DNA from 2 places in the Isachenkonia alkalipeptolytica genome. Region 1 is predicted to be linked to the other one. Evidence: predicted binding sites of a transcription regulator. Region 1 holds the regulator's gene; the other holds the start of a gene.

The links. The regulator NrdR, encoded in region 1, represses ribonucleotide reductase genes. The targets are predictions, from matches to a motif close to CACNANATNTNGTG.
Region 2: the regulator NrdR is predicted to act here: its motif matches at 10,886-10,899, upstream of ISALK_RS13560 (ribonucleoside triphosphate reductase).

The regions. Positions count from the first base shown of each region.
Region 1 covers NZ_SUMG01000008.1:106,904-123,428, reverse strand. The annotation lists gene plsY (glycerol-3-phosphate 1-O-acyltransferase PlsY) at 1-64, opposite strand, end outside; gene der (ribosome biogenesis GTPase Der) at 67-1,389, opposite strand; gene ISALK_RS08465 (DUF512 domain-containing protein) at 1,401-2,762, opposite strand; gene nrdR (transcriptional regulator NrdR) at 2,967-3,437, opposite strand; gene ftsZ (cell division protein FtsZ) at 3,458-4,513, opposite strand; gene ISALK_RS08450 (small basic family protein) at 4,663-5,037, opposite strand; gene ISALK_RS08445 (DUF881 domain-containing protein) at 5,041-5,760, opposite strand; gene ISALK_RS08440 (DUF881 domain-containing protein) at 5,780-6,496, opposite strand; gene ISALK_RS08435 (cell division protein FtsQ/DivIB) at 6,535-7,350, opposite strand; gene murG (undecaprenyldiphospho-muramoylpentapeptide beta-N-acetylglucosaminyltransferase) at 7,359-8,438, opposite strand; gene ftsW (putative lipid II flippase FtsW) at 8,435-9,565, opposite strand; gene murD (UDP-N-acetylmuramoyl-L-alanine--D-glutamate ligase) at 9,558-10,934, opposite strand; gene mraY (phospho-N-acetylmuramoyl-pentapeptide-transferase) at 11,001-11,993, opposite strand; gene ISALK_RS08410 (UDP-N-acetylmuramoyl-tripeptide--D-alanyl-D-alanine ligase) at 11,986-13,398, opposite strand; gene ISALK_RS08405 (penicillin-binding transpeptidase domain-containing protein) at 13,627-15,825, opposite strand; gene ISALK_RS08400 (FtsB/FtsL family cell division protein) at 15,846-16,382, opposite strand; gene rsmH (16S rRNA (cytosine(1402)-N(4))-methyltransferase RsmH) at 16,399-16,525, opposite strand, start outside.
Region 2 covers NZ_SUMG01000027.1:11,319-27,843, reverse strand. The annotation lists gene ISALK_RS13620 (type I glutamate--ammonia ligase) at 1-320, shown strand, start outside; gene ISALK_RS13615 (YtxH domain-containing protein) at 381-776, shown strand; gene ISALK_RS13610 (hypothetical protein) at 800-1,186, shown strand; gene msrA (peptide-methionine (S)-S-oxide reductase MsrA) at 1,258-1,740, shown strand; T-box leader at 1,795-2,001, shown strand; gene tyrS (tyrosine--tRNA ligase) at 2,087-3,313, shown strand; gene glnA (type I glutamate--ammonia ligase) at 3,458-4,804, opposite strand; gene ISALK_RS13590 (ferritin) at 5,090-5,596, opposite strand; gene ISALK_RS13585 (Cof-type HAD-IIB family hydrolase) at 5,814-6,662, shown strand; gene ISALK_RS13580 (pyridoxal-phosphate-dependent aminotransferase family protein) at 6,708-7,844, shown strand; gene ISALK_RS13575 (hypothetical protein) at 8,039-8,731, shown strand; gene rodA (rod shape-determining protein RodA) at 8,812-9,918, shown strand; gene murI (glutamate racemase) at 9,942-10,790, shown strand; gene ISALK_RS13560 (ribonucleoside triphosphate reductase) at 10,932-13,046, shown strand; gene ISALK_RS13555 (anaerobic ribonucleoside-triphosphate reductase activating protein) at 13,055-13,741, shown strand; gene pgsA (CDP-diacylglycerol--glycerol-3-phosphate 3-phosphatidyltransferase) at 13,851-14,384, shown strand; T-box leader at 14,450-14,682, shown strand; gene ISALK_RS13545 (valine--tRNA ligase) at 14,764-16,525, shown strand, end outside.

The sequences.
Region 1 (16,525 bases):
TGAGATAGGACGGAGACAAATTTCCAATTAAATAAGCAACAAAGATGGTAACTAATAACTCCACAGTTAATCCCCTTTCGCCTTTTCTTTTAAGATAAATCGAATCGGACTGCCTTCAAACCCAAAGTTTTCACGTATTTTATTTGTTAAATATCGGATGTAAGAGAAGTGCGCCAGCTTTTTATCGTTTATAAACAGTATAAATGTCGGCGGCTTAACCCCTCCCTGGGTGCAGTAATAAATTTTTAGTTTTTTCCCCTTATCCGATGGGGGTTGATTGAGCAGTACTGCCTCCCCAATAATTTCATTTAGTACTCCGGTTTTTAAACGCATGGCATTTTGATTTGCTACGGCCTTAACGGTTTCAATAATTTTGTTTGTTCTCTGGCCTGTCAAAGCTGAGATGAACAAAATCGGTGCATAATAGCAGTAGGAAAGTTCATTACGAACGTCCTTGATAAAGGTATTCATGGTCTTCGTATCTTTTTCCACTAAGTCCCATTTGTTAATAACAATAACTAAAGCTTTTCCGGCTTCATGACTATACCCCGCTATTTTCTTGTCCTGTTCTGTTACCCCTTCCATAGCATCAATAACCAACAGGCAAACATCCGCCCGTTCTACAGCGGTAACTGAACGGATAACGCTGTAACGCTCAATGTTATCATAAACCTTGCTTTTTCTTCGAATACCTGCGGTATCAATTAATACGTAGCGGTCATCTCCATGGGTGAAAGGGGTATCAATAGCGTCTCGGGTTGTTCCTGCAATTTCGCTGACAATTACCCGATCTTCCCCCAGAATTTTATTGATCAGTGAGGATTTCCCCACATTTGGCTTTCCTATAACCGCAACTTTTACAACATCTTCATCGTAGTCTTGTTCCTCGACTTTTGGGAATAAAGCCACCATTTCATCTAATAAATTTCCGATATTTAATCCCATGGCCGATGAGATTTCCACCGGTTCCCCTAATCCTAATTCGAAAAAGTCGTAATAAAAAGGAGAAGACTCCCTGTTATCCACTTTGTTGAGCACTAATAAAAGTGGCTTGCCGGATTTTCTTAGCATACTAGCAATCTCACGATCATTAGCCGTTAACCCTTCTCTACCATCAAGCAAAAAAATAATTACATCCGCAGTTTCTATAGCGAGCTCCGCTTGACGTTTCATTTGTGCCGGAATAATTTCCTTGGACTTCGGCTCAATACCACCCGTGTCGATCAAATGAAACTGATGACTAAGCCACTCGGTTTCAATGTATATTCGATCTCTGGTAACACCCGGTCTGTCCTCCACAATCGCAATCCTTTTTCCTGATATTTTATTAAATAAAGTGGACTTTCCCACATTTGGTCGTCCTACGATTGCCACAATTGGTTTTCCCATATTATCACCCCTTAAGTTGATTTTGATATTTCTAATAAACTGCGTACAAAACTTTTTCCATCCACAGAGGAAGCGATGACTGTTCTTTTGAGTTCTTGTTCCAGATCTTTTAAAGTAAGATCATCAAGAAAAACGTTTTCCTCTGCTTTTAGCATGGATTTGGGAATCATCGTTATGGTTTTGATATTTTTACTTTCTCTTCCTTCGACCTCTGGGCTTTTTAATGTTTCAATAATATCGCCTCCGGTCACTAAACCACTAACAGTTATCGTTTCTCCAAAGAAGCGGTTTTTCACCGGGATAACTTCAAATTCTATGAAAGGCAACACGCTATGAACTTTTTTTGCGATATTCTCCATAAATTCCTTTGCTAAGACTCCGGTAACCAGTTGAACCAGCACCTGTCTATTGACATCCATTAGATCCTTTAGCTCAGGACGGGAACCCTGTTCAGCCTTAAATTTTTCCATAGCTAAAGCCTCGTCAACTTCCCCGCGAAACTTGGCAACTAACCCCACACCATTTTCAATTTGCGGAAACCCCTCATAATCTTTTATTTTAGGAAACGGTCTCTGTGCTAAAATATAGAACTCATCGGATAGATGAACAAACCGTCTTCCTTTTTCTTTTACTATCGATCTTTGCCAAGCTTCCACCTGTTCAATAACCTTTGAAGCAGTGCCTTGATCATAGGGCTTCATTAGAAAAAGGCCTTCCCGATATTTTGTAATTCCTACGGGAACGATAGCCGTGCTTTGAATATGCTGAAGTTCTTTTAGGTCTTGAATTGTTTTATCTAGATGTTTTCCGTCATTTACTCCGGGGCAAAGAACAATTTGACAGTTCATCTTTATTTCATGATCATTAAAATCCCTCATAACCTTTAGAATGTCCCCGGCCTTTTTGTTGTTAAGCATTTTCACTCGAAGAGCAGGATCCGTAGCATGAACCGATAGGTTAATAGGACTAATACGATAGTCAATAATCCTTTGTATTTCCTCCTCTTTCATATTTGTGAGAGTGATGTAATTCCCTTGCAAAAAGGATAGTCGGGAATCATCATCCTTAAAATACAACGTTTTACGCATATTATTTGGTAATTGATCGACAAAACAAAATATACACTGATTTTGACAATTTTTAGACTGATCAATAATAGGGTTTTCAAACTCCAATCCCAGATCCTCATCATACTCTTTTTCAATCTCCAAAGTCCATATTTCTCCGTTGCTTTTTTGTATATCCATTTCCAGATATTCATCGGAAATGAAATAACGATATTCTATGATATCATTAATAGGTTGACCGTTAATATTCAGTAGGATATCCCCTACCTCAATCTCCAGTTCCGCACCTATAGTTTCCGGTCCCACCTTGCTAATTCGATTAATTACTTCATGTTCCAACCTAAACACCTTCTTCTAACTTTTTAAAAACCATAAACTATATTATCTTATAATGCATTTTTATTATAACATAATTTTATTCCTTTACATAACAATCCTCACTATTATACAGTTTTATAGCAGCACTGTAAACCGTATATAGTTTTCAGTCTTTGTTCAAAAGAAAAAACACTAGCTATTGCTAGTGTCAGGATCTTTAATTAATTTATTAAGCTCCTCCATGAATGTGCTAATATCTTTAAACTCCCGATAAACCGAAGCAAATCGCACATAAGCAACCTCGTCGGTTTTTTTTAGTTTATCCATAACCAGTTCGCCGATAAAATTTGTACTTATTTCCTTCTCCATGGAATTGTACAAGGTTTTTTCTATGTCATCCACGATCTTTTCTATATCCTGTAGAGAAACCGGTCTTTTTTCACAGGAGCGAATAATGCCATTCATAACTTTACTCCGGTTATAGGATTCCCGGGTTCCTCCTTTTTTAATAACAATCAGTGGGAGCTCTTCTATTTTTTCGTAGGTGGTAAAGCGCTTTTTACAACTCGAGCACTCTCTCCTTCTGCGAATTGCCTGCCCTTCTTCGGTAGGTCTTGAATCAACAACTTTCGATTCTTCATGGGAACAAAATGGACAATTCATCTAAATCCTCCTAGTTCACTTTATCTATTCCTTCGTAGAAACACAGGAATGTCTAAGGAATCTCCTTTTTTCTTTGATTCTATCGTCTGGTCTTTTTTTTGAACTTCCTCTTCATTCAGAGGCTCATTATCAAACCCGGTAGCAATTACTGTAATTCTTAACTCATCCTCTAAGTCTTCATTGATCACAGCTCCAAAAATAATGTTGGCATTTTCATCAGCGGCTTCCGTAACCAATTCCGCGGCTTCATTAACTTCAAAAAGGCCCAATCCCGCTCCGCCGGTAATATTCAACAACACTCCCTTTGCCCCTTTTATTGAGGTTTCAAGCAACGGACTTTGTATTGCCTGTTTCGCAGCTTCTGAGGCTCGATTTTCTCCTACGGCACTTCCAATCCCCATGTGAGCCAGTCCCTGCTCCAACATGATCGTTTTAACATCGGCAAAGTCCAAATTCACAAGACCGGGTACCGCTATTAAATCAGAAATCCCCTGAACCCCTTGTTTCAAAACGTCATCCGCTATTTTAAAAGCATCCAACATAGTGGTTTTCTTTTCAATGACCTGCAGTAATCGATCATTAGGAATGGTAACTAACGTATCCACTTTATCTCTAAGATCATCTATACCGATTTGAGCATGGGACATCCTTTTTTTCCCTTCAAAAGTGAAGGGCTTTGTAACAACCCCTACCGTTAGTATTCCCATTTCTTTTGCAATTTCCGATACAATAGGCGCAGCTCCGGTACCGGTTCCGCCTCCCATTCCCGCAGTTACGAAAACCATATCCGCCCCTTCAAGTCTTCGGTAAATATCTTCTTTGCTTTCCCCAGCAGCTTTCTTACCGATTTCAGGATTTGCTCCAGCTCCTAATCCCTTGGTTAGCTTTTCTCCAATTTGTAATTTATGTTCAGCTTTAGAAGAATACAAAGCCTGCTTATCCGTATTAATCGCAATAAATTCCACACCTTTTAAGCCGGATTCCACCATACGGTTTACTGCATTGTTTCCGCCTCCGCCAACACCAACAACTTTTATTTGAGCAAATTGATCCATGTCAACATCAAATTCCAACATAAGCATTACCTCCCTATAGTACGTATGAATATTTCTTATTTCAGAACGGTTTGATACCAAGATATAGTATGATAAATTATTCCTTTATACAATAATTCAACACATCTTTTCAAAATCCTTCTTTTTTATGAAAAAAAATAAAAAAACTGTTATTTCCTTTGACTACGAGCAGTTTTGCTTACTCCTCTAGCAACCCTCAAGCGATGGATCGCGATCCGCCTTATAACCGCTAGATTTTGGAATAATCTCCCTCCAAAAGCAAAAATCGCCGCATAATAGAGAGGGACTCCTAATTTATCACCAATATAAGCCAGAACTACAGCTAAAATCGTGTTTCCGAAAAAACCGGAAACAAAAATTTCTATATCAAATTTTTCTTCAAGGCTTGCTCGGAAAGCTCCAAAAACCGAGTCCAGTGCAGCAAGAATTGCCACTGAAATGTACAGTGAAAAACCGGGAGGGTAAGTAATCGGAATTAGAAATCCCAGTGCCACGCCTAATAAAATTCCAATAAATGCAAAAATCATTTAATCACCTTCCTGTATCTCTATATAATTCAGCGCCGGCTCCCGTTCAAAGGCTTTTATCAAAATTTCATCACTAATTTCCGACCCTACAGGAAGTTCATAGTACTCCCGTAAAATATAGGCATAGGAAGTAGGCGCGTTAATCGCAGCATTAAGGGTGTCCGGATTTCCAATAGCTTCTATAATAAAGGGCTGCCCATAGGTAACATCATTTACCGTGATAGTCGCACCTTGACACTTGATTTGGGTTTGGCTGGTCACCCGCTGACCATTTATTGCTAACGCCTCTGCCCCGGCTCTTCTAAGATCATTCAAAATATTCAATACATCCAGGTCATGGATCACAAGATTGTTGGGATCTTCTCCTTCATCCAGTTCTCGCTCACTGTCCTCTAAGGTTACTGTAACTCCCGGCCCCCTCAACGGTGTAAGGTGGCTATACATTTTTTGTTTTTTCACCTCTATGGCAAGAACCTCTTCTAGCGTTCCCTCCTGAAGTGCTTGCTGGTACTCCTTTAGCTGAATTCTCTGTTGTTCAATATACTCCTCTAGATCTTCAACTTCCTGTTTTGTTTCGGATATTTCGGTATTAAAAGCCTCTACAGTATCTAGCCTAATGAAATCATAATTCATGTCCGTATTACGGATATTAGTTACCAACATAAAACTTACGAAAAAAAACGTTATCCCGATAATTAATTTATCCCTTGAGTTTTTCATAGTAAAAGCTCCTTAAATTCTATTGTTCATCTTCTGCTAACGGTACCGCGTACTCAAACTCCGAAATATTTTGTGCTCTTTCAATAAATATATTATCCTCTTTGGTAATTTCCACGTTAATTCCAGTAAATTGTCTTATTTCCCATATAATGCCATAGCGAATATTCAAAGCCGCTTCCAGTGTGTCCCCATGTCCAATTGCTCTTATCTCAAAGGGAGGACTAATGGGTCGGTCATTGACATGAATGGCATTAGAACCATAATAAATTTCAGTCAAAGCGGTATAGCGCTCCCCGTTTATTTCTATAGCTTCCGCACCGGCGGCATTTAAGTTATTGGCAAGAGACAGTAAAATATCGTAATTATACAACAAAAACTCTCCCTCTTCCTCTTCACTTTCAATGGTGATAACTACCCCCGGTCCCTGTCCGGAAACATGACCAGAGATCAATTGGTACCTTTGTAAATCCCTTCTAAGATTTTGTATAATCAGATTTTCATCCGCATCGGTCTGCTCGTACTCCTGAAGACGATTTTCCAGATCCGTTAGTTCCTTCGTTAGTTGCTCCCGTTCCTCTTGAAGATTTCTAAGTTCAATGGCCATAGCTTGGGAACGTTGGGTAGAAAGAAGTTCTCCTCCGGTTGTGTCCCGAATAGTTTGAAACTGAACGGATAATGAGAATACCACAAGCATGGAGAGTAGTCCTAAAATAATTTTACTTTTAACATCTTTCATTTTTCATCCCCCTAAAGCCGTTATCCTAAACATACAATCTAGTTATCACCAGTGGGTTCTTCTTCCTCTTCAGATTCTTCTAGATGCTTCTTTTCTTCCTCTTCATTAGACCGGCGATCTTCAAAAAAAGTTCCCGCTTCCACATAGATATAATCCTTGTATTTTGATATAATCGATACATTGCGCTGATTACGATTAAGTAAATCCTCATAAACCTGTTGTGTTGCAACAATCGTGTAGGGTAAATCTATGTCAATTCCTAGCACAATATCAATATGCTCTGTTGTTTCTACAATCAGTTGATCTTCAACTAAATAATACTCTGTAATATCTGTAGAAATATCGGAAATCGATAAAGCTTCATAGGCATCTAATGAAAACCGTAGTTGATCATTATTATCGGTGATAATCTCATTTCCAATATCTGCACTTTGGACCTGCACCTCTCGTAAAACCGGCAAATCTCCGACAATGTAGGAGTCTGATTTTCGCAGAAGGAAAAGCTCCCTATCCATAAATAAGTAATTACCATTATAGGGTATTATAGCATATTCTTCCCGTTCTTTCAGCTTTATTTCAAGGGTATCAGGCAATTTTCTTTGGATAATTACCTCGCGGACATAGGGATGTTCTTCAATGCCCTGTTCTTTTTTATTTAAATTATATCGAAGAATGTTCTGATTCAATGTGATTTCAGTAGTATCTTTAAAATATTTTTTGGTGATATGTTCTGAAGCCTCTATCTCCAGATTTTGTAGCATCAAAATATCCATATAAAGCATTCTAACAATAATAACGCCAAAAATGATCATAAACAGCACTATTCCCTTTATTATCCGCCCTAATTTTTTCATGACTTCACCTAATTCAATTCTTGTTTATTATATAAACTTTCGAATAACTTATAGAGATCTTCTTCCGTTTCTCCTTGGGCTAAGGCGGCATTTTTGTTCCCCATGTCCTTCAGTAGATGCTGATCCTCAGTTAATCGCACAATTTCTCGATGAAGCTTCTCTCCGGTTAACTCTTTTTCTAAAATCACAATAGCTCCCCCTTTTAATTCAATGCTTCGGGCATTATACTCTTGGTGATTTTCTGCTGTGTAAGCCTTCGGGATTAAAATCGCAGGCTTCCCTGTTGCTAGAATTTCCGTAATCGTTATCGCTCCTGCACTGGAAATGATCAAATCCGCTTCCTTCATTTTATCCGGCATATTTTCTAAATAGCTTACCACTTCAATATCCTGATGCTTTATCGTTTCATTCATTCCATTAAAATGGTGTTTTCCGCTGACCGCCAAAATCTCATAGGGCAGTCGGTCATAATTCTCAGCAATCCACGAAACCCCTTCATTGATTTTCGTTGCTCCTCCGCTGCCGCCAAAAATAAGAATTTGCTTCTTTTCTTGTTTTCTCTTGGATTCTGAAGGTTCCCGAAAAGCTTTTCGAATAGGATTACCGGTCAATACCATTTTTTTGGGATGCACAAAATACTTCTTGGAGTCTTCAAAACTGATTGCAATAACATCCACTTTTTTTCCAAGGATTTTATTTGTTAAACCCGGATAGACATTTTGTTCATGGAGCATTGTGGGAAAATTCTCCCTTGCAGCAGTGTATACGATCGGCCCGCTTACAAAACCTCCGGTTCCAATTACAACATCAGGCGAAAACTTCCGAAGGATCTTTTTGGATTGAGCTAGACCCTGTAATAGTTTCAACCCGCTTTTAACATTATGAAAGGATAGCTTACGCTTTAAATATCCTACGGTAATAAACTCAATAGGATAGCCGTATCTCGGTATAATTTCACTTTCTAAACCATCCTTCCTGCCCACGAAAAGAATTTCCGCGTCGGGATTTTTAGCTTTTATGGTATCGGCTATGGCCAGGGCAGGGTATATATGTCCCCCGGTGCCACCACCGCTTATAATCACTTTCATTTTGTGCCTCCTTTAGTAAAGTCACAGTATTTTGAGATGTTTATCATTATGCCCATAGCCGTCATAAAAATCAACAAAGAACTCCCCCCATAACTAATGAAAGGAAGAGGCATGCCGGTGACTGGCATGGAAGAAGTGGCTACCGCAATATTGATAATCACTTGAACAGCAATCATGGTAACAATTCCCGTAGCCACTAATGTACCAAAGAGATCCGGCGCATTCATGGCGATTTTAATACCTTTCCAAATCAGCAACATAAACAGCAACATTACGAAGAGTCCTCCTATAAACCCTAATTCTTCACCTATTATAGAAAAAATGAAATCGTTATGAGCTTCCGGAAGATACAAGTGCTTTTGCACACTTTTTCCCAGACCCTTTCCTAGAATACCTCCGGCTCCAAGGGCATATAAAGATTGTATTATCTGATAACCGTCTCCCTGGGCATAAGCCCATGGATCAACAAATGTCATTAAGCGGTCCGTTCGATAACTGGCTCTTTCCGCTACAAAAACTAATTGATAGAGCATATATCCTATTCCTGAAAACACAACACCGCTTAACAAAGCAAAGTGAGATATCTTCATACCACCAATAAAAACCATGGTAATCATTATAGCAATCACCACAATAGCAGTACTAAAATCATGTTGATCAATCAAGTAAAAAAACACCCCTCCAAGTACTAAATAGGGAAGAACCCCAGTAAAAAAATTTCGAATTCCCTCTCCTTTATTCTCGATAGATGCCGCTAAATAAATAATAATTCCCAACTTAGCAATCTCCGAAGGCATTATACGTATCGGACCGACGCCTAGCCAGCGGGTTGCCCCTTTCACTGTAATTCCCAAGGGGGTAAACAAAAGTAGTAAAGCTACTAAACTCACGACGAGAATAAACTTCGACCACCTTTTCCAAACAATGTATTTGATTTTTGAAGCCATAAACATCCCGAGACTTCCTAGAACTGTCCACATGCCCATCCGCTTTAAATAATGAAGACCATCGTTATATTGTACCAGAGAATATGTATAGCTGGCACTAAATACCATGATGATACCTATAGTCACCAAGCTTGCAACGGCAAAAACGATGGTTAAATCCGTTGCTTTTTTTTTAATCATCGGATACCCTCCCTAATTTTTTAAAGATCTCTTTAAAATGTTCTCCTCTTTTTTCATAGCTCGAATACATATCCCAGCTAGCACAAGCAGGGGATAATAAAATCACATCCCCGGTTACCCCTTGATCAAAAGCAAACTTTGCTGCCTGTTCCAAATTCTTCACGGCTTTTGTATTTCGAAAGCCTTTTTCTTTCGCCGTTTTTTCAATAACTGGAGCAGTTTCCCCATAAACCACCAAATACTTTACCCTTCCCGGAAAATGATCAATCAGCGCTTCAAAATCACTGCCTTTATCCATCCCTCCGGCCAAGAGGATAATAGGGTCATTTACGGCTTCCACCGCTTTTATTGATGCGTCGGGATTTGTTCCCTTTGAATCATTGATAAAAGTAATCCCATGGACTTCCCCACAAACTTCCATACGATGTTCGACCCCTTTAAAGCTTTTTAATCCCGCTCGAATATTTTCAATACTGATGCCAAGGCTCCAAGCTATTGCAGTGGCTGCTAATGCATTTTCTACGTTGTGCTCCCCTAAAATCTTCAAGTCTTTTTTATCTACAACTGCGATCTCCTTGTTATGAGTCTTTACGGTAATTTTTTCTGATTTTATAAAAACCCCTTCTTCCAAAGGTGTCAGGCGACTGAAGTAAAATTTTCGAGCCCCTAAGTGCAGTGTAGCATCCCTTAAAAATGAGTCATCATAATTAATGATCGCCGTATCATTGAACCTTTGGTTGCTAAAGATGTTCATCTTACATCGGGTATAATTCTCCATTGTTTTATGGCGATTTAAATGGTCCGGTGTAAGATTAAGAATTGCGGCGATATCCGGCCTGAAATTTTTCACGCTTTCAAGTTGAAAGCTACTGACTTCTGCAATAAAACAATCCTCTTCGGTAGAGTTTAACACTTTAGATATCATTGGGAACCCAATATTTCCTACAATATGGGTTTTGGGATTCTCTTTTTTAATAATCTCACCGGTTAAGGCGGTTGTTGTGGTTTTTCCGTTGGTTCCTGTAATCGCCACTAGCTGTCCCTTCATCAATCGGTAAGCCAGTTCAATTTCTCCAATCACTTCAATTCCATTTAGCTTCGCATCTAACACAAGGGGAATCTCCGTCGGCACCCCCGGAGAGAGGATCACAAGCTCCGGATCCCCTGCTTCTTTTAAATTCCTTAATTGTTGCCCTAAAAGTAGTTCTTCCCCGGTTAATTTTAATTTTTCCGTAGTCTCTTGCAGTTCTTTTCTAGACTTAGTGTCAGTAATCATCACCTTTGCCCCCAGCTTTTTCAGTACCTTTACCAAGGGGATCCCCGTTGTTGCCAAACCCACAATTAGTACTTTTTTATTTTTTAAATTCATTATCCCACACCCCTGTTTTATATTTCAAACCGGACACTAACGATACTGAATAAATATAAATCATATTTAACGAATAGCAAACACTGCGAATACAGCCAGCATTGTGGTTGCGGTCCAAAATACCGTTACCACCTTCGTTTCTTGCCAACCGCTCATTTCAAAGTGATGATGAATCGGACTCATTTTGAATACCCTTTTTCCGGTAAGCTTAAAGGAGATGACTTGAATAATAACTGAAAGAGATTCGATAAAAAAGATCCCTCCCACTATAGGGATCAATAACACGCTTTCCGTCAATACGGCCACTGCTACAATACCCCCCCCAAGAGCCAATGATCCGGTATCACCCATAAAGACCTTCGCCGGGTTTGCATTGAATATTAAAAACCCAAGACAAGCTCCGGCAATTGCTCCGCTAAAAATACCCGCTTCTATAAACCCTAAACTTGTGGCGAGCAAAGCGAAAAAAACCGCTACCACTGCAGATACCCCGGAGGCCAGTCCATCTAATCCATCCGTTAAATTTACACTGTTTACTGTTGCAATTATCACAAATATCATAAAAGGTATGTAAAATCCGCCTAAATCAAGATATTCCGGAATGATGAACCCTCCTATCTGAATACTTTCCTTAATAAAAGGGACCAGTACAAAAGTGCTTCCCGAAGTTTGCAAATGGAACAATACCAATAATAGAGCAGCAAGAAATTGCATAATAATCTTTTGATAGGCCCTCAGACCAAGATTTCGTTTTAATACAACTTTGATGAAATCGTCAACAAAACCGATGGCTCCAAAGACCAGAAGAGAGAAAATAAGGATCCACATTTCCGAACTGCTCCCACCAATAATCAAGGCGGCAATAATCGTAGCCAGGATGATGATAATCCCTCCAATAGTTGGCGTTCCAGCTTTTGAAAAGTGACTTTCCGGCCCCTCTTCCCTGATACTTTGGCCGGCTTTTATTCGTCTTAACAAAGGGATTATCAATGGACCTGAGAGAGCTGCAAGAAAAAAGCTTACAAATAATGTGATGATGATTTGAGTATAGTTAAGCATTTTGTTGTCTTCCTTTCTTTAGGATTTCAATAATTTCTTCCATTTTCATGCCCCTCGAACCTTTAATCAGCACGAGATCTTCCTGCTTTAACAGTCTATCTAAAAGCTCTGCAGCTTTTTTATTTGTCTCAACATGTTCTACCATCTCCGAAGGAAAGCCCTGTTCGATCGCTTCTAGACCAATCCACTTAGAATCAGTCCCTTTGGTAATTAATCGGTGGAAACCGCCTTTTGAAATAAACGAACCAACTTTCCGATGCCCCTCCTGAGAATACTCCCCAAGTTCAAGAATATCTCCCAGAACTAATATCCGGCGACAACCTTCCATTTTTTTTGCAACAGCTATGGAAGCTTCCATAGACTCGGGACTGGCGTTGTATGCATCGTTAATGATCTTTGCCTTTGAAATTTCATGGGTTTCAAATCTCATATCAGAGATCTTAACTTTCCCTAGCCCCTGCTGAATGTACTTATATTCCATATCATAATAACAACCAATCCATATTGCGCTTAAGGCATTGACTATTTGATGTTTCCCAGGAAGTCTTATGTGAAACTTTCTAATTTCGCCGGCTATTTGAACCTGAAATTCACAACCGGTGTCCTCTTCCCGAATTTCAAGAGGATAAAAGTCATTACGTTTATTAATTCCGTAAAACACTTTTTCATAAGGGGTGTCCATAGTTCGAAGACTCCAAAGTAAAGGATCATCTCCATTTAACAAAAGAACATCTCCCTCTTTCAGCTCACTTGCTATTTCTAACTTAGCCTTTAAAATATTTTCTTTGGATTTCAGGTTTTGAATATGGGCTGATCCAATATTCGTAATTACTGCAATATTAGGGGGTGCAAGTTTTACCAAAGTTTGAATTTCCCCTAAATCCGACATTCCCATTTCCAGCACTGCCAGTTCGTGATTTTCCTGAAGGTTCAGCAATGTTAACGGAAGCCCCACTTCATTATTGAAGTTCCCTTTAGTTTTATGGATAGAGAAGTCTTCTTCAAGCACTTGAGCGATCATATCCTTCGTGGTGGTTTTTCCCACACTTCCAGTAACACCGATGATCTTCGGTGAGATTTTAGCCGTTTGATACCGTCCTAGGTTTTGCAAAGCTACTAAAGTATTATCCACTTCAATGACATTTATCTCAGGATAGTTTTCAAGGATTTCCTCTGTTTTCAAATTACTCCAGAATTTTTCTTTAAAAAAACCTAGGGCTCCTTTATCGATGGCTTGATAAATAAACTCATGGCCATCGAAATTTTCTCCTTTAAGCGGCAAATAAAAATCCTTTGGGCGGATGGTTCTAGTGTCTATGGATAAGTTTTTGACCGAGGTATCCGGATCCCCTTGAATCAATGTTCCCTTCGTAGCTTCCAACATGTTTTTTATTGTTAAGTTCAAATTGATCCTCCTTCTAAACTTTCGTTCGTTTTAACAAGAGATGTTTTGTAATCTAAAAGTTTTACAATCATCTATATTATAGCAGATTTCATCCAAGGTTATCTATGGCTATTTAGTCTTTATTACTATTTAGATTCACTTCTTTATCTCCAAAGTTTACTATCGGTATATAACTATAATTAAAAGAGAAAACTATTCCCCATTACTATCTCTGAGGAATAGTTTCTTTTATTGAAATTCCACTACGATAACCTTTTCTTTTTCCACAATCGTACCCGGTGCAGTATCCTGATTCACGACTCTACCTTCTCCTTGTACTTTAAGCTGTAACCCCATAGCTTTCAGTATTCTTTTCACTTCCGATACAGTCATTCCTTCCAGGTCTGGCATAAGCAGTTCTTCTTCCTGGTCACCCTGTTCAATATAAATACTGATTGTAGAATTTTTTTCGACTTTTACCCCGGGCTTTGGACCGGTTTCCACAACTAAAGCTTCTTCATTCACCAAAAATTCATTAACCACCAGATACTCTAAATTATCATGCCCCAGTATTTCCCTGGCCTCTTTTAGTGTTTTATTCAGTACGTTTGGAACTTCAATTTTTTCCTCATCCTCAATTTTCTCTAGTTCTTCCTCTGTATATCTTGGTTCAATTCCTAAATAGCGAAAAGTTTCGGAAAAAATTTCACCAGCAATGGGAGCAGCGGTGGTATTACCATAAAGGGTTCCTCCCCTTGGTTCATCTACAATGGTTATTACTGCAATTTCCGGGTCATCCATAGGGGCTGCTCCGACAAAAGAACCGATAACCACCCCCGAGGGGTAATGGCCATCCACTAGCTTTTGTGCAGTCCCCGTTTTTCCTCCTACCGCATAACCGGGGACATAGGCCTGACTGTTACCTAGACGCATAGCTTCTTCAGAAATCCGTCGAATATCCCTGGATGTCTCTTCGGAAACCACTTGACGTACCATCCGATGCTCAACTTTCTCTACTGGGTTTCCCTCAGCATCCAAAAGTTCTTTAACAATCTGAGGTTCCATTAGTTCCCCATTATTTACCGCCGCTGAATAAGCGGTTAGAATCTGTAAAGGTGTGGTATTAAAAGATTGGCCAAAAGACATCGTTGCTAAATCCCGGGTGAAATTTTCCGGTCCTTCGGGTCGTACCTCTTCCAAACTTGGGATAATAGATCTTGATTCTCCAGGAAGATCGACCCCTGTCAGATCAAAAAATCCAAAACCTTCGATGTACTCATAAAAAGCCTCGCCTCCCAAATCTTGGAGCATCTCAACAAATACGGGATTATCTGAATTTCTGTAAGCTTCGGAAAAAGTTTGATGACCAAAAGGATCATAATATCGCCAACTGCGAATAGGCGGTCCTCCTACATCAATATAACCATCGGAATAATATTCGGAGTCCAAACTTGCCGTTCCCTCTTCTAAGGCCGCAGCAGCAGTAATTGCTTTAAATGTAGAACCCGGCTCATAACTATCATTAATAACAGGGTTTCGCCACATGCTGAACCAATACTCCAATCGCTCTTGAGAATCCATTAAAGCTAAAGCTTCTTTTTCCTTCAGATCCAAAGGTTCCCGTGGATTGTTAGGATCGTAATCCGGTTTTGCAGCCATTGCCAATATTTCTCCGGATTTCACGTTCATAACCACTGCCATCGCTCGCTCCGGGTTGTGAATCTCCATAGCATTGTCTAAAGCTTTTTCCGTAATATGTTGAATCACCTCGTCGATAGTCAGAACTATTCCTAATCCTTCTTCCGAAGGGTGATATACTTCTGAAGAAGAGGAAAGTTGTCTTCCGTCACGATCCACAGTTCTTATCCACCTTCCGGGAACGCCGCTTAAATGTTTATCATATCTCAACTCAATCCCTGCAACTCCCTCATTATCCGCATCGGTATGACCCAGTACATAGGACGCAAAATTACCATAAGGATAATAGCGTTTATGATCGTCAGTTATCCATATTCCCCGAAGTCCTTTATCTTCAATTTCTTTTCCTGTAGATCGGTCTACCCAACGCTTTATAGTTATCACCTGAGACGTTTCATTTTCCATTCGTTCCAGTAAGTCTTTGGCATCAACTTCCAACAGCTTCGCTAAAACCTTCGCCGTTTCTTCTTTGTTGCCTATTTCATCAGGACTGGCATAAACCGCATGGGTACTGGCACTTAACACAAGTTCTTTTCCATTTCGATCATAAATTGTCCCTCTACTGGGAGTGAGGGTGATATCACTGGTTTGTTGTCGCCTAGCCATCTGTTGAAACTCTTCTCCACGGATTACTTGAAGCCACCCTAAACGTAGAACCAGAGCAAATATGCAAAGACTTAAGGTTAAAAACACTAGAACCAATCGGGTCTTGGTGGATTTCCCAGGTTTTTGATTCTGATTTCTCGTCATGCTGAACCTCCTTCATAGGTCTAAAACAGAGCCTCTACCCTGGATAACCACTGCTGTACTCTTTCATTAGCTTTTTCCATGAATCCCGGGGCTAAAGACTCCCGGTTATCTAACTCTTCTAAATGGTTGGCAACTCGATTAACCTCATTAGAATCCACCTGTACATAATTCACTTCTTGAATCTCAGGATAAATCATTTCTAATCTTTCAGCGGCTTCAAGCTCCACACGATTAGAGCGGGACAAAGTTTCCAGCTCGATGCGTAGGGCCCGCTCATCATTTTTCAACTCTGTTATTGCACTGTTAAGTTGATGAATATCATGTCGAGCTTCAGTAATCATTACATATCTTAACAGCAATCCCAGGGAAACCAAAGTAATCACCAGAATCATCGTGCAAAACAATAATTTTTCCAGACGATATTTCTTTTGCATTTCTTCATGCTGTTTTCGAAGTATTTTCTTTTTTTTCTTTTTATGAGGTTTTGCTCTACCATTTTTCAACGGTTTACTATTTATTTCTTCCGGATAAATAATTTCTTCTCTTGCGGCCTCCATGCTTTTCACCTCACTCTTATCGTTTTTCCATTATTCTCAGCTTAGCACTTCTGGATCTTGGATTTTGCTCCAGTTCTTCCTCCGAAGGAAGCACCGGTTTTCGGGTAATGATTTTTACTTCCGAGCGTTTATCACAATTGCAA
Region 2 (16,525 bases), on a different contig from region 1:
AACTGATTGGGCGAATTCTTCCGGAAAATACGGAGTTAGTAAGGTCTTGTAGAAGAATTCATGGGAATCAAAACTTATCGGATTTAGACGTGGTTAATTGGGAGAAAATAAATGGACTTCGTTATGATTTAATGAAAGATCGCCTGGATCAGGTTTCTTTGTTTTCTAAAATTAAAAAAGAACTGGAAGGCAAAAACTATCTGGAGGCTTCAAAGCTTCAGCAGGAAATGCAACAAAACATTTCAAAACTGAAGGTTCTTTATGGAGAATATCGGAAAAATCTCTTAGAGGATATGAATGGACTAAACGATTTTTATTAGGGAAACATTGTTTTAAAGGTAGAAGTCTGGGTATAATAAGACATAGGTTTGAGCCTAAATATGAAAGGAAGTGTTAAGATGTATTGTAGAAATATTGAAAAGCGATTCAAAAAACTTACCGATTCCATGAACCTTCAACAATCCAAAGAGGAAGCTCGGAAAAAGGGTTTAATGAAAGGTTTGGCTTTAGGTGCTTTCCTAGGAGCTGTATTAGGAGTACTGTATGCTCCCGATAAAGGAGAAGTTACTCGTCAGAAGACTAAGGATGAAGTGATGCGGTTAAGAGAGGATATGGGAGATTATCTCGAAGTTGGTAAGGAAAGAGCTTCTGAGTTATTAGAAGAGAAGAAGGATCGTGCGGAAGAAATTTGGTTAAGTACAAAAACAAATTTCACTGCGGAAACAGAGAATGATAAAGAAGATATTTCCAAAGAGCAGGAAGAAACAGAAGAATAAATCACTTACAAAGGGGAGATAGTATGGAATTAACAATAGACTTACAATCAATATTAATGCTTGTTTTAATAGTTCTGGTAATTGCTGTAGTGTTGTTTGTATTGAAATTAGTACAGACTATGAAAGGAATCAATACTATTATTGAAACCAATGAAAAAAACATTAATGACACCCTGAATAGTATTCCTATTATTACAAAAAATATCGAAGAGGTCACCTCGGGTATTAATGATGAAATGGAAAACATCACAGGATCTATTGAGAATGTGAGCAGTACCATTGATACTACCACCGATTTAGTGGATACTTTAAACCAAGAGGTATTACAACCCCTTTTGGAACTAGGAGCAGTATTAATGATGATCAAAGATTTTATTCCAAAAAAGAAGAAGAAGGGTTTGTTTAAATAATATACATAACCTGTATAAATTTTAAAAAGCGGTTCACTCCGCTTTTTTTAAACCCTAAAGGAGGAGTCGTTTTGAAAGAAATTGTATTAGCTGCCGGTTGTTTTTGGGGAGTAGAAGCTTACTTTTCAAAAGTAAAGGGTGTTGTAGAAACGGAAGTTGGTTATGCGAACGGTAATACTGAAAATCCTACCTATGATGAAGTCTGCCATATGAATACTGGTCATGCGGAAGCTTGCTATATAAAATATGATGAAAATGTTATATCCCTAACTGAATTGCTAAAGAAATACTGGAAAATTGTAGATCCTACGGTATTAAACAGACAGGGGCCTGATACCGGTGCACAGTACCGGACTGGAGTCTATTATATGGATGAAAAAGATATCACAGTTATTAAAGAATCTCTTCAAGAAGAACAAAAACAGTATAATAAAGATATTGTTACAGAAGTCAAACCTTTAGAAAACTATTATAAGGCAGAAGAGGTTCATCAAAACTATCTTAAGAAAAATCCAAGGGGCTATTGTCATATTGATTTATCTCAAATCAATTAAAGCTGCTTGACAATTTGGGACCATCCTTTATAATAATGATCATAGTTAAATAGTCATCGAACAATGAAGGAAAAAGTAACAGATATAGGATCGAAAATCAGAGAGGAAACTGGTTGGTGAGAAGTTTTCCGTACATATCTGTGAATTACACTCCCGAGTTCCGACATGAAAGTGTCGCGTATAAACTACGTTACGGTTATTAAGAGACATCCTAGGAATAGGATGTAATTAAGGTGGTACCGCGAGCTTTTCGTCCTTAGCATATAAATAAGGAGAAAAGCTTTTTGTATTTGGTTCTTTATTATTGTCATAAGCAACTTATAATTTCCATTAAGGAGGATGTAAAATGAAAAACGTATATGAAGAATTGACGGAACGTGGATATATCGAACAGGTCATCCATGAAGAAGAATTAAAAAATCTGTTAGGAAAAGAATCCGTAACGTTTTATATCGGATTTGATGCTACGGCTTCCAGTTTAACCCTAGGGCATTTTGTTCAAATGATGGTGATCAAAAGAATGCAAAGGGCTGGCCATCGGCCCATTATATTATTTGGTGGGGGAACCACCATGATTGGGGACCCTTCCGGAAAACAGGATATGCGTAAGATGTTGACAAAGGAAACCATTGATGAGAACATTGAATACTTCAAAGGTCAGTTTCAAAAGTATATTGACTTGCATGAGGATAAAGCTATTGTGGTAAATAATGCGGAGTGGTTGCTGGATCTTAATTATATTGAATTTATCCGAGAAATTGGCAAACACTTTACGATTAATCGAATGCTCAATGCAGAATGTTATAAATCTCGTTTGGATAAAGGGTTAACATTTTTGGAGTTTAATTACATGATCATGCAATCCTATGACTTTTTAGAACTTTACCGTCGATATAACTGCAAGCTTCAGGTTGGAGGAAGTGACCAGTGGTCTAATATACTCGGGGGATATGAGCTTGTTCGAAAGTTGGAAAAAGACTCAGTCTATGCTCTTACATTTAAATTGCTGACAAACTCCGAAGGGAAAAAAATGGGAAAGACAGAATCGGGAACTATATGGTTAGATCCGAAGAAAACATCACCTTATGAATTTTTTCAGTATTTAAGGAATGTGCATGATGCTGATGTGGAAAACTGCTTAATGCTTCTTACGATGGTTCCCACGGAGGAAGTAAAACGACTGTCCGCTTTGGAGGGTAAAGAAATGGAAAAAGCGAAGGAAGTATTAGCCTATGAAACGACGAAACTAGTTCATGGAGAAGCAGAAGCAAAAAAAGCCTTAGAAGCTGCGCGAGCTATATTCTCTGGTAAATCGTACTCTGATGATGCACCTACCTCGGAAATGAAAAAAGAGGATTTTGAAGAGGGTTTAGATATTTTAACCTTGCTTACAAAAACCGGTTTGATCAGTTCAAGGGGAGAAGGACGCCGTTTAGTACAACAAGGCGGCATTTATGTTAATGAAGAAACCGTGAAAGATATTCATCATTTAATAACGTTGGATCATTTTGAGGATAACAAATTATTGATCCGCAAAGGAAAGAAAACCTATCACCAAGTGAAGGTTCAATAAGGCCCCCCCCTTATTTTTAAGTACGTGGATAAATTGAAGTAGAAGATTTGTGAGCCGTACATTAAAAGAAAAGCCCCTGCTGAGATCTTCTCAGCAGGGGCTTTTACACGAATTATGCATTTTTTGATGTTTTATCGGGGTTGATTAATAATAGTTTAAATATTTCTTTAGCTCCCAATTATGGATTTCTTGACTGTAATCTCTCCATTCAGCTTTTTTAGCTTTAATGTATAAGTTAAAAATATGCTCTCCTAGTGACTCTTTCATGAAATCACTTTTTTCTAGCTCTGAAAGGGCTTCCCCTAGGGTTTCAGGGAATTTTTCAATTCCATTTTCTTCCCGCGTTGCACAATCCATATCATAGGTACACCCATCAAAGTAAGCCGGTGGTTCAATCTTATTTTTAATTCCATCTAGCCCGGCAGATAAAATAGCTGCAAGGGCTAAATAATGGTTTGCTGTGGGGTCAGGATTACGAAGCTCCACTCTTGTACCAGAACCACGAGTTCCGGGTATTCGAATTAAAGGGGTTCGATTCTCAATACCCCAGGCAATATCCGTTGGTGCTTCATAGCCGGGAACAAATCGTTTATAAGAATTTACAGAGGCATTCGTGATTGCTGAAAAAGCCCGAGCATGTTTAATGAGCCCTCCAATAAAGTAATAGGCTTCCTGGGATAGCCCTAGTTCATCATCCTTATCTTCAAATACATTTTTACCGTTCTTAAATAAAGACTGATTGATATGCATACAGGTTCCGTGTGCATTTTTTAGGGGTTTTGGCATAAACGTGGCATGGAGACCATGTTTTTTTGCAATCGTCTTTACAACCAATTTAAAAGTTGATATTTGATCTGCAGCTTTTAAAGCTTCTCCGTATTTAAAGTCAATTTCATGCTGTCCTGGAGCGGCCTCATGGTGAGAAGCTTCAATTTCAAAACCGAGTTTTTCCAACATCAAAACCATATCTCGACGGGCATCTTCGCCTAAATCTGTTGGTGACATATCAAAATAGCCAGCAGTATCATGGATTTCGGTTGTAGGGTTCCCATCTTTATCACGTTCAAACAAAAAGAATTCTACTTCCGGGCCGACATAATACTCATAACCATACTCTTTCAATTCAGCTAAAACTTGTTTTAAGACACCTCTTGGACATCCGTCAAAAGGCGTTCCGTCTGTATTATAAACATCACAAATCATTCGAGCTGCTTTTCCTTCAGAGTCGGTTCTCCAAGGGAAAATCTGGAATGTGGATGGGTCCGGTGCCAACACCATGTCGGATTCTTCAACACGTACAAAACCTTTAATAGAAGAACCGTCAAACATTACTTCACCATTTAATGCGGAATCCAGTTGACTAGTGGTAATTGCTACGTTTTTTTGCTTGCCGAAAACGTCTGTAAACTGTAAATTAATAAATTTAACATTTTCCTCCTGGACTAACCGCCTAATATTGTCACTAGATAAATCACTACTTAAATCGTTCAACAAAATCACTCCTAATTATTTTTTTGAAGTTTTAACTCCAATTAAACTACACTTAACTATATCATCTACGATGAAATAGAACAATGTCAGTAAAGAGCCTTAGAAAGCCCTGAATTTTCTTCTAAGGGGCTGAAGTCTTTTTAGCGCGAATTTCTTTAAAAATCAGGACTTATATTGTCATATCTTATCAATTCCTTTGATTTCGGTTGGAATTTAAAAAACCTGAAGCAAGATCATGTTGATCTTGTTTCAGGTTAGGGTATGGTTTTAGAATATATTAACTCGTTACGCTTCTTCTGCTACGAAGCTTCGTGTAGAGAGTTCCTTATCAAGCATAAATAAACCATTTGGATTATTGTTGATTAGTTTAAGCTTCTCTAGCAGGTTTGTCATGGTCGCTTCCTCTTCAACCTGTTCGTCAACGAACCAGTTTAAAAAGCTGATGGCAGGGTAGTTCTTTTCCTCCATGGCAATATCCATTAAATGATGGATACGTTTTGTTACGAATTGTTCATGTTCCAATCCCGCAGTAAAAACATCTATCATGGAATCAAAGTTGGTTCTAGGGTCATCATATCCGGTGATGATGACTTTGCCGCCCATTTCATCAATGAAGTTGAAAAACTTCATTGCATGGAAACGTTCCTCTTCCGCTTGAACTACAAAGAAATTAGCAAAACCATCCAAGTTTTGATCTTTACAGTAAGCCGCCATGGCTAAATAGTAATTTGCTGAAAAGAATTCGTGTTTGATTTGTTCATTTAATTCATTTGTTAGTTTTTCTGATAACATAAAATCCCTCCTGTTTAATAAAAAAATATATTGATATTATTGATTACCTGAGTACATTATAACATAATAATACAATATTTGAGAGGGAAATAGAAAATTATCAAGGAAAGAAGGTGCATGTCTTTTTAATTGAAGAAAAAAAAGGTATAATAAGACTAGTGAATTAGATATAGGAAAAATAAAAAACAGATTATACGATAGAAAGTTGGCAGCCACATTGAAATATAAACTTTTAGCAACAGATATGGACGGAACCCTGCTTAGAGACAATAAAAGAATTTCGGAAGAAAACATTAAAGCCTTGGAACATATCAGTAAAAAAGGGGTGGAAATTGTTATTGCTACCGGAAGGTCTTATAGTACATTGGAAAAATATATAGACTTATTCACTTTTAACTGTTATCTTATTACAAATAACGGATCTATTGTACGTAATAAAAACCGGAAGGTCGAAAAATCCATTTATCTAGAACCTGAAGCCACTACAAAAATCATCAATATTTTGAACAGCGAGAAAGCATACTTCCATAGTTCGGATGAGGAAAATATATACATTCAAAGTTACAGGGCTCGTTTTTTAGAAGCTAAACGGTTTTTAAGGCATGAACACAAAAGCTCTTGGTCCCTATATAAATCATTGATTGTTAAAATGATTACCGATAAAAATTTAAAGAAGATTGACTTTTATAAGATTAAAGATCAAGAAATTCCCTTAAACACTTTTTTTATTTTATCAGAGCAGGAATATGTCTTAAGTAAAATCAAAAAGCAATTAATGGTAATTCCCGGCGTTACGATAACAAGTTCCTCCAGTAATAATATTGAAGCTTTAAGTGACAAAGCTTCAAAGGGAGCCGCGTTAGAATATGTAGGCGAAAAACTAAAAATCCCGCAGGAAAAAATGATTGCTGTAGGAGACCAGTTAAACGATCTTTCTATGATTGAAACTGCGGGCCTAGGGGTAGCTGTGGCAAATGCTGACGGGAAAGTATTGGAAAAAGCTGACTGGATTACAAAAAGTAATGAGGAACATGGTGTGGCTTATATAGTAAAGCAAATGTTCTAGGAAGTAAAAAACTCATCAATATAACTTGTAGAGGAAGTGAATTCAATGAATGAAATTCTGGTTATGAGCCCCGGGCCGACAGAGGTCCACGAAGAAGTTAGGAAATCAATGGCAAGGCCGATGACGATCCCCGATGGACATCCGGATTTTTTGGATTATTATTTCGGTGTAGCAAATAAATTGAAAAAAGTATTTAAAACAAAAAATGATATTCGCATATTAAACGGGGAGGGAATCTTAGGTTTAGAGGCGGCTATGGCATCCCTGATCGATCCCGGTGATAAGGTTTTATGTATTGAAAATGGACTGTTTGGTAAAACCTTTGGAGAAATGGCGGAAAAATATGGTGGTGATGTATATTACTTTTCATGCGATAATAAAAAACCGATAGACATCAACACACTAGAGAAACTTCTGAAAGAGCAGAATGCATTTAAGTTTGCTACATTAGTTCACTGTGAAACCCCTACAGGGGTAATAAACAATATTGAAAAAATCAGCATATTGTTAAAAAAGCATGGCATACTCAGTGTGGTGGATGCGGTTTCCACTTTAGGAGGAGAAAAACTGGAGACCGATGAATGGAATTTAGATCTGGTCATAGCTGGATCCCAGAAATGTTTATCCGCTTCTTCAGGTTTGGTCATGCTGAGCATTAGTCAAGATGCATGGGTGATGATCTCAAATAAAAAGAAGAAGATTCCAAGTTTGTATACCAACTTACTGTTGTGGAAAGATATACAACTAACAAAAACTTTACCCTATAGTCAACCGATACATCTTTTTTATGGTCTGGAAACAGCCCTTGATCGATGGAATCGAGAGGATGTGATCGCGAGGCACAACTTGCTTGGGAACGGTGTAAAACAGGCCGTGATTAATGCGGGCCTAAGTCTGTATCCTGATAGTGGTTTTTCTAATACCATTTCTGCAGTGGAGATTCCCCAAGGGATAACTTATAAAATGATTCAGGATGAGCTATGGAAAGAACATAAAATTTTCATCTCAACTTCCCTCGGAAACTTGTCCGGTAAAGTTCTTCGAATTGGTCATATGGGGGAAAACTGTAGCGAAGAAAAGCTTTATCGCTTATTTAAAGCCCTAACCATTGTGTTGAAAAAATATGGGGTCTTCTTGAAAGAAGATCTACACAAAGCCTTTGTGAATGCATTAAGTAAATAAATAAGGAGGGATTTGCTATGGTTCGAGATATCCGAAAACTAGACGAAGCGATTAAACAGGAGTATGGATTAATCCTTGCAAGCTTACTTACAAAACTAAGGGATACAGATGTCTTCCAATTACGAACTTTCTATAAGGTAATGGCCTATATAGAGATGCCGAAAAAACATCGGAAAAAGGTTTTAGAGTTTCTTTTGAGCAGTGAAGAGGAAGAGATCTCTTTAGAAAAGTCTGTAAATTCTTTGTTAAACAAAGTCAAGGGACAGGAAAGGGATATTTTGCGTTTTACTTTGATGCAGGATATATTATCGATATCAACTGCTAACCATTATATGTCCGAGGATAAAAGAGAGCTTTTGGAATGGGTACAAAAACAATTACTAATTAGCGATGAACAAATGAAAATATTTAATGGAGAACTGAATCAAGAAAGCGGTTTAGCATCAAAAACGAAAGAGGTCGATCGTTGGAAAGCATATAGAAGTAATTTTAGTAAATGCCTGGCTATGGGAATCCCCCTGACTTTTTTATATTATAGTCAGCATAATGCGTATCGCCATGATTTCAAAAGCTTCGCTCTGCTACAAATTGATAAAAAGATCAATCCGCGAAAATCTTATGTTTCATTAGGAAAATACCTTCTCCTGGGGGGAGTTCTTTATACAGGTGTTCTGTGGGGGATGAACCAAAAAAAGAGACATCAAGAGAAACTAGAAAAAATGTTGGAAACGGAGTCCAAGAATTTAATTAGTCGAGGGAAAAGATACCTGGAAGAAGATCTCATTTTTTGTCAAAAAATATTTCGGAAAGATACCTTGAATGAAAATCAAATTAACTTTAAAATATTAATGGATAAAACCCTGCAAATTATGGATGAAGAATTTTAAAAATAGAACTTGAAAAACAAAACTTGAAAAATAGTACTGGATCTATTAAACTAAGGTCAGCAAAATGTAGGAGTGGGCAAATGAAACTTGAAGGAAAAGCAATAAAAAATCTTGATTTTACAATACTTGCAGTGGTAATTATGATTTCAATTTTTGGAATCATTATGATATCCAGTGCCACAAGCAATTTAGCAAACAGTGATGCTTATATTCAAACACAATTAAGCTCAATGATTCTTGGCTTAATCGTCATAACCCTAATATTATTCTTTGATTACAAAACCTTTGGGAATTTTTACCTTCTGATATACGCTTTTTCCATACTATTGCTGATCACTGTATTAATCATTGGAGTAGGAGGAGATGATTGGGGAGCTAACCGCTGGCTTTATATCGGGGGATTTGGTTTTCAACCCTCGGACTTTGCCAAAATTGGAATAATCATTTCTCTGGCAAAATTCATCAGCGAACATCATGAAACAATTAATGAGTTGAAAACTTTAGGCAAGATACTTATAATTGCCGGGATTCCCATGGGGCTTGTTTATATGCAACCGGATTTGGGAACTACTTTAGTTTTTCCCGTGTTTACTTTTGGCATGCTCTTTGTGGCAGGTTTAAAGTATAAATATATTTTGATAACTTTTATCGTTGCTTTGGCAAGCGCTCCCTTTGCCTGGAACTTTCTGAATGATTATCAACAACGACGAATCATGGTGTTTATCAACCCTACCTTGGATCCTATGGGGGATGCTTATCAAATCACCCAATCTATTTATGCGGTAGGTTCCGGTATGTTAACTGGCAAAGGATTTAATGAGGGGATTCAAAGTCAGTTGGGTTTTCTACCGGAAAAACATACGGATTTTATTTTTTCTGTTATTGCAGAGGAATTGGGTTTTGTCGGAGTATCGATTTTATTATTAATGTATATCGTTCTTTTGGTTAAAGGAATTATAGTAGCTAAGCAGTCAAAGGATCTTTTTGGATCCATTTTGGCGGTGGGAATTATTTCCATGCTTGCCTTCCATATTTTTGCTAATATCATGATGACCATTGGACTGATGCCTGTTACCGGAAAGCCGCTACCCTTTGTAAGTTATGGAGGCACATTCATGTTATCGAATATGATTGCCATTGGTCTGTTATTAAATATCAGTATGCGGAAGAAACGAGTCAACTACTAGGTAAGAAGGGAATGTTTGTCAATATGATTAAGCCGATTGGTGTTTTTGATTCCGGTTTAGGTGGGATCAGTGTTCTTGCACAAATGATTACAACCCTGCCGGAGGAGAGATATTTGTACTTCGGTGATTCTAAAAACGCGCCCTATGGAGAAAAAACAAGAGAAGAAGTCTTGTATTATTCCAAAAGTGTTGCGCAGAAACTCCTTGACCAAAATGCGAAAGCCATGGTTGTTGCCTGCAACACCGCAACCAGTGCAGCAATTAGTGATTTAAGAAGTCTGTATAATATACCTATTATTGGAATGGAACCGGCAGTAAAACCCGCCGTCAATATGGAAAATATTCACCGCGTGGTTGTGATGGCAACCCCTTTTACCTTAAGAGAAGAAAAGTTCCATGAACTTGTACGAAATATTGACACTAATAAAGAAATTTTAAAATTACCCTGTCCGGGACTTGTGCAGTTAATTGAACAGGAGGGCGGGGTAGGGGCCAAGGTGTTGGAGTACTTGCGAAAACTATTGGGTAAGGCCTCTATTGGCAAAGGAGATGTTATCGTTTTAGGCTGTACCCATTATGTTTTTTTAACCGATACTATAAAACAGATGCTAAATAATCAGGTCCCTTTAGTACATGGCAATATCGGTACAGTCCTTCAACTTAAGAACCAACTGAAGAAACATCAGTTGATTTTAGGGAAAAAGAATGCATCGATTAATCAAAATTTCGATAAAAAAAATAAACTTCTAATAAGTAAAAGTCATCTGAAAACTCGTGTACAAATCCTTAATTCCCATCAGGATCCAGGGTTTAATCCTACCGGGTGGAATTTATTAATGTATGAGTTGAATAAAATTTTCAAAGAAAAATAATTTCAAAAGCTAGTTAGTATTCTCAAGGGATATAAGAAGAGCTTCATTTTTCTTTCCGATTTGGATTGAATCTTGTAGCTCTTTTCTATATAATATACAATATGTAGTAGATGAACTTAGGAATTTCAAGGAGGGGTAGGAATGACAGTAGCAAAGGTACAAAAAAGGAATGGAGAAATTGTAAATTACGATTCAGTAAAAATTACTAAAGCTATTTTTGCCGCAGCGCAATCCGTCGGTGGAAAAAATCAGGCTAAGGCCGATGATTTAACCCGAAAGGTAGAGTCCGTGTTAAAGGAAACTTATCGGGGAAATATTCCTGCAGTGGAGGATATTCAAGATGTGGTAGAGAAAATTTTGATCGAAGAGGGACATGCAAAGACTGCAAAAGCCTATATTTTATACCGAAAACGCCATGAGGAAATTCGGGAAGTGAAAAATCTCTTTATGGATGCTGAGGAGATGATCGAAGACTATGTGAATCTTGATGACTGGCGGGTGAATGAGAACGCAAATATGAGCTTTTCATTGCAGGGGCTAAATAATCATATAGTAGAAAATATTACGAAGAAATACTGGCTAAACAAAATTTATGATAAAAACTTACGGGATTCACATATCAAGGGCGATCTACATATTCATGATTTAGGTCTTTTAGCCCCTTACTGCTGTGGTTGGGACTTAGAAGCTTTTCTAGAGCAGGGTTTCAAAGGAGCTCAAGGAAAAGTGGAATCTCGTCCCCCGAAACACTTTGAATCCGCATTAGGTCAGCTGGTAAACCTTTTATACACTCTGCAAGGAGAAGCCGCCGGTGCTCAAGCTGTCTCAAGTATTGATACGTACTTAGCCCCTTTCATTCACTATGACGGACTGGACTACACGCAGGTAAAAAAATCACTGCAGCGTTTTGTCTTCAATCTTAATGTGCCTACTAGGGTAGGCTTTCAAACGCCTTTTACAAATGTTACTTTGGATATTGCTCCCCATCCATTATTAACGAAGCAACCAGTTAAAATTGCCGGTGCTTTGAAAGACAAAAATTATGGAGAGTTTCAAGAAGAAATGGATATGTTTAATCAAGCCTTTTGTGAAGTGATGATGGAAGGTGACGGAGCAGGTAGAGCATTCAGTTTTCCGATACCCACCATTAATATTACCAAGGATTTTCCTTGGCATGCCCCCGTGGTCAACAGTATCATGGAAATGACAAGGAAATTCGGAACTCCTTATTTTGCTAACTTTTTAAACTCTGATCTTGCTCCTGAGGATGTAAGAAGTATGTGCTGTCGATTGAGACTGGATAATCGGGAGCTGAGAAAAAGAGGGGGCGGACTGTTTGGAGCCAATCCTCTAACGGGATCCATCAATGTGGTAACTTTAAATATGGCTCGAATCGGGTATTTGGCCACGAGTGAAGAGGAATTCAAAAAAGAGGTCCGATTATTAATGGAAAAATCCCGTGAAATTTGTGATGCGAAACGGGTTATGCTGGAAAAGTACATGGAAGCCGGATTATATCCCTATTCAAAGTTTTATTTACAAGGGGTAAAAGATAATACAGGAGAATACTTTAAAAATCACTTCTCCACTATCGGTCTAAACGGAATGAATGAAGCCTGTGTAAATCTTTTAGGAAAGGATATTACCACCCCTGAAGGCAATCAATTTGCTGTGGAAATAATGGAATTTATGAATAAAGTAATTCAAATCTTTCAGGAAGAAACAGGAAGCCTCTGGAATCTAGAAGCTTCTCCGGCGGAAGGGGCCGCTTATCGTTTCGCTCGACTGGATAAAAAAATGTATGGAAAGATTTTCACTCAAGGAGAGAAAGAACCTTATTATACGAATTCTACACAGTTGCCCGTAGGCCATACCGAAGACTTCTTTGAAGCCTTAGAGCTTCAAGAAAAGTTACAATCCTTATATACCGGAGGAACCGTGATGCATGGGTTTTTAGGGGAGGAAGTGGGTGACGTTGAAACCTGCAAAACACTAATTAAAACGGCTATGGAAAAAAGCAGTGTGCCCTATATTACCATCACCCCCACCTTTTCTATTTGTCCGGAACATGGCTATATAAAGGGGGAACATTTTCAATGCCCAACTTGTAATCGAAATAGTGAGGTTTGGACAAGAGTTGTAGGCTTCCATCGTCCGGTTCAGGCTTGGAATAAAGGAAAGAAGGAAGAGTATAAGGATCGGGAAACCTTTTCCGATGAAATCAGCCTGGCTAATCTTATTAAACCCGCTAATTAGGAGGTACCATGGAGATACTGGGATTTCAAAAACTGTCCTTAGTGGACTATCCTGAAAAACTTTGTTCTGTTGTTTTCACAGGAGGGTGTAATTTTCGATGCCCTTATTGTCATAACAAAAGTATTGTAAACCAATGCGGGGATACAATGGATGAAGAGAAACTCGAAAAAACGCTGCTTAAGCGTAATAAATATATCTCAAATCTTTGTATTTCCGGGGGGGAGCCAACCCTACAGAAGGATTTGGTGAGCTTTATTAAAAATTATAAAAATCTTGGCTTTAGTGTTAAGCTCGATACTAACGGTTCAAATCCTGCGATGTTAAAGGAGCTTTTAGAAAACAAATATGTGGATTATGTTGCTATGGACCTAAAAACTTCCTTGGATGACTATGAAAGGGTAACGGGGAAATCAGGATTTGAAAAAAAAATCATGAGGTCTCTCAAACTATTGAAAACCTACCCTATTGATTATGAATTCCGCACCACTTTTGTCAAAGGAATGATGACTGTAAAATCCATCGAGGGATTAAAGCAAATGGTCCATAACAGTAATCGGTTTGTATTACAACGGGGAAGATTAAACAATGAAGTTTTGCTCCCAAACAAAGAAATGACCTCTTACACAAAAGAAGAGATGGAAGCTTTGAAAGAAGAATTCCGATCTTTTGTGAAGGAAGTTCGACTTAATTCATAAATTTGGATAAGAAGCTTAGAAGTTACTGAAAATCGCAGAGAGGATTGTTTTTTATTTATTAGTTATGGTATGATGGAGTTATAAGAAATTGGGACAATAGAGGTGTTATATGAACTTACCAAATATATTAACAATCCTGCGATTATTATTAATTCCTGTGTTTATTTATGTTTTTTTCTTCTTTGAAGATAACAATCTCTTATATGCCACAGGGGTTTTTTTCTTAGCAGGCATTACCGATGGGTTAGATGGCTATTTAGCCCGAAAATTTCAACAGGTTACGAAAATTGGTCAGGCCTTAGATCCCCTCGCCGATAAGTTAATGCAGTTAACCGTAATTATCAGTTTTACTATAGCAGAAATTTTACCGCTATGGATTTTAATCGTCGTGGGTATTAAAGAAGGACTGATGATTTTAGGGGCAACCATTCTATATACTAGAAGAGATAAAACGGTTATTCCTGCAAACAAATTAGGGAAATTTTCCACGGTATTGTTCTATGTAGCGATTTTGCTTATCGGACTGGATTTTAACGTGGGAAGATATTTACTAATTACAGCAATTCTAATAACGGTAATTGCTTTTTTCAGATATTTACGGATGGGGCTTAAAAAATTAAAAGAAAATAAAGTTTCTAAATGATTCTTCAGCTAATTAAATATTGATTGACAAAAATGAAAATTTCATTATAATTTATAATAACTAGATAATAAGCAATGATTAGGAGTAGTAGGTAGTAATCCTTAAAAGAGAGGCGATGGTCTGCTGAAATATCGCTAAAGGCAATTGCTGCTGAAGTAGCCTAGGAGCTTCTGCAATGAAACTTAGTAGTTGTAGACGGTAGATCCGTTATCCAAAAGAAGTGTCTACAATAGGTACTATTAAGTGCTTCATTATAGAAACTAAGGTGGTACCACGAATGTCAAGCTTCGTCCTTAACTGATTCTATCAGCTCTGGGGATGAGGCTTTTTTCATGTCTTATTGTTTGAAATTCGATTGTATACAAAAGGAGGAAATGATATGAGTGAAAAGTTAGCGAAAACCTATGATCCGAAAGCGTTTGAAGAAAAAATTTATCAGCATTGGATGGATAAAGATTATTTCAAAGCCGATGCAAACTCAGACAAACCCGCTTATTCTATCGTACTGCCCCCCCCAAATATCACTGGGCAATTACACATTGGTCACGCCTTAGATCACACTTTACAGGATATTTTAATCCGTTGGAAACGAATGCAGGGATATGAAACTTTATGGCAACCGGGAACAGACCATGCCAGCATTTCTACGGAAGTAAAAGTTGTGGAGAAATTGAAAAAAGAAGAGGGATTAACAAAAAAAGACGTGGGGAGAGAAGGGTTTTTAAATCGAGCCTGGAGTTGGCGTGATGAATATGGACGAAAAATTGTCAGCCAAATGAAAAAGCTTGGAAACTCCTGTGATTGGTCCAGAGAACGATTTACTATGGATGATGGCCTAAATGATGCAGTGACAGAGGTCTTTATAAGACTCTATGAAAAGGGCCTTATTTATAAAGGCAATCGAATCATTAATTGGTGTCCGAGTTGCAGAACCTCCTTATCCGATGCAGAAGTAGATCATCATGATAAAAAAGGAAACTTTTGGTATGTTAAGTATCCTGTGAAAGATTCCGATGAATTTGTGATTATTGCCACGACCCGACCGGAAACAATGCTAGGGGATACTGCCATTGCCGTACATCCGGAAGATGAACGATATCAGCATCTTATCGGTAAGGTAGCCATTCTCCCCTTGCTTAACCGGGAGATCCCCATCATAGCCGATGAATATGTGGATCAAGAAATGGGCACCGGTGCGTTAAAAATCACGCCCAGTCATGACCCCAATGACTTCGAAATCGGATTAAGACACGACTTGGAACAAATTATGGTTCTCGATGAAGAAGCAAAGGTAAATGAACGGGGGGAACAATACCAAGGTTTGGATCGTTACGCGGCCCGTAAAGTCATCGTGAAAGATCTTGAAGCTGAAAAACTTGTGTCAAAAATCAAAGAACATGATCACAGCGTGGGTCAGTGTAGCCGGTGTTCCACCGTTGTAGAACCCATTACATCAGAGCAGTGGTTTGTGAAAATGGAGACCTTAGCAAAGCCGGCAATGGAAGTAGTAAATAATAAAGAAATTCAATTTGTACCCGACCGATTTTCGAAAACGTATTTAAGTTGGTTGGAAAATATTCGGGACTGGTGCATTTCCCGTCAACTTTGGTGGGGACATCGTATACCGGCCTACTACTGTACGAAATGTGATGAGATTATGGTTTCAAAGAAAGCACCGACGCAGTGTGCAAAATGTGAATCCAAGGATATAGTACAGGATGAAGATGTTCTTGATACTTGGTTCAGTTCTGCACTTTGGCCTTTTTCCACTTTAGGGTGGCCTGAAGAAACCATGGAACTAAATAAGTTCTATCCTACGGACGTATTGGTGACAGGATATGACATTATCTTTTTCTGGGTCGTACGAATGGCCTTTTCCGGTTTGGAATTTATGGATGAAATCCCCTTTAAGCATGTGCTTGTTCACGGACTGGTTCGGGATGCTGAAGGTCGAAAGATGAGCAAATCCTTAGGCAATGGTATAGACCCTATAGAAGCCATTGAGGAATTTGGAGCCGATGCCCTGCGCTTTACGTTGATTACCGGCAATACCCCGGGGAATGATATGCGCTTCCACCTTGAACGACTGGAATCCAGCAGGAATTTTGCTAACAAATTATGGAATGCTACTCGCTTTGTAT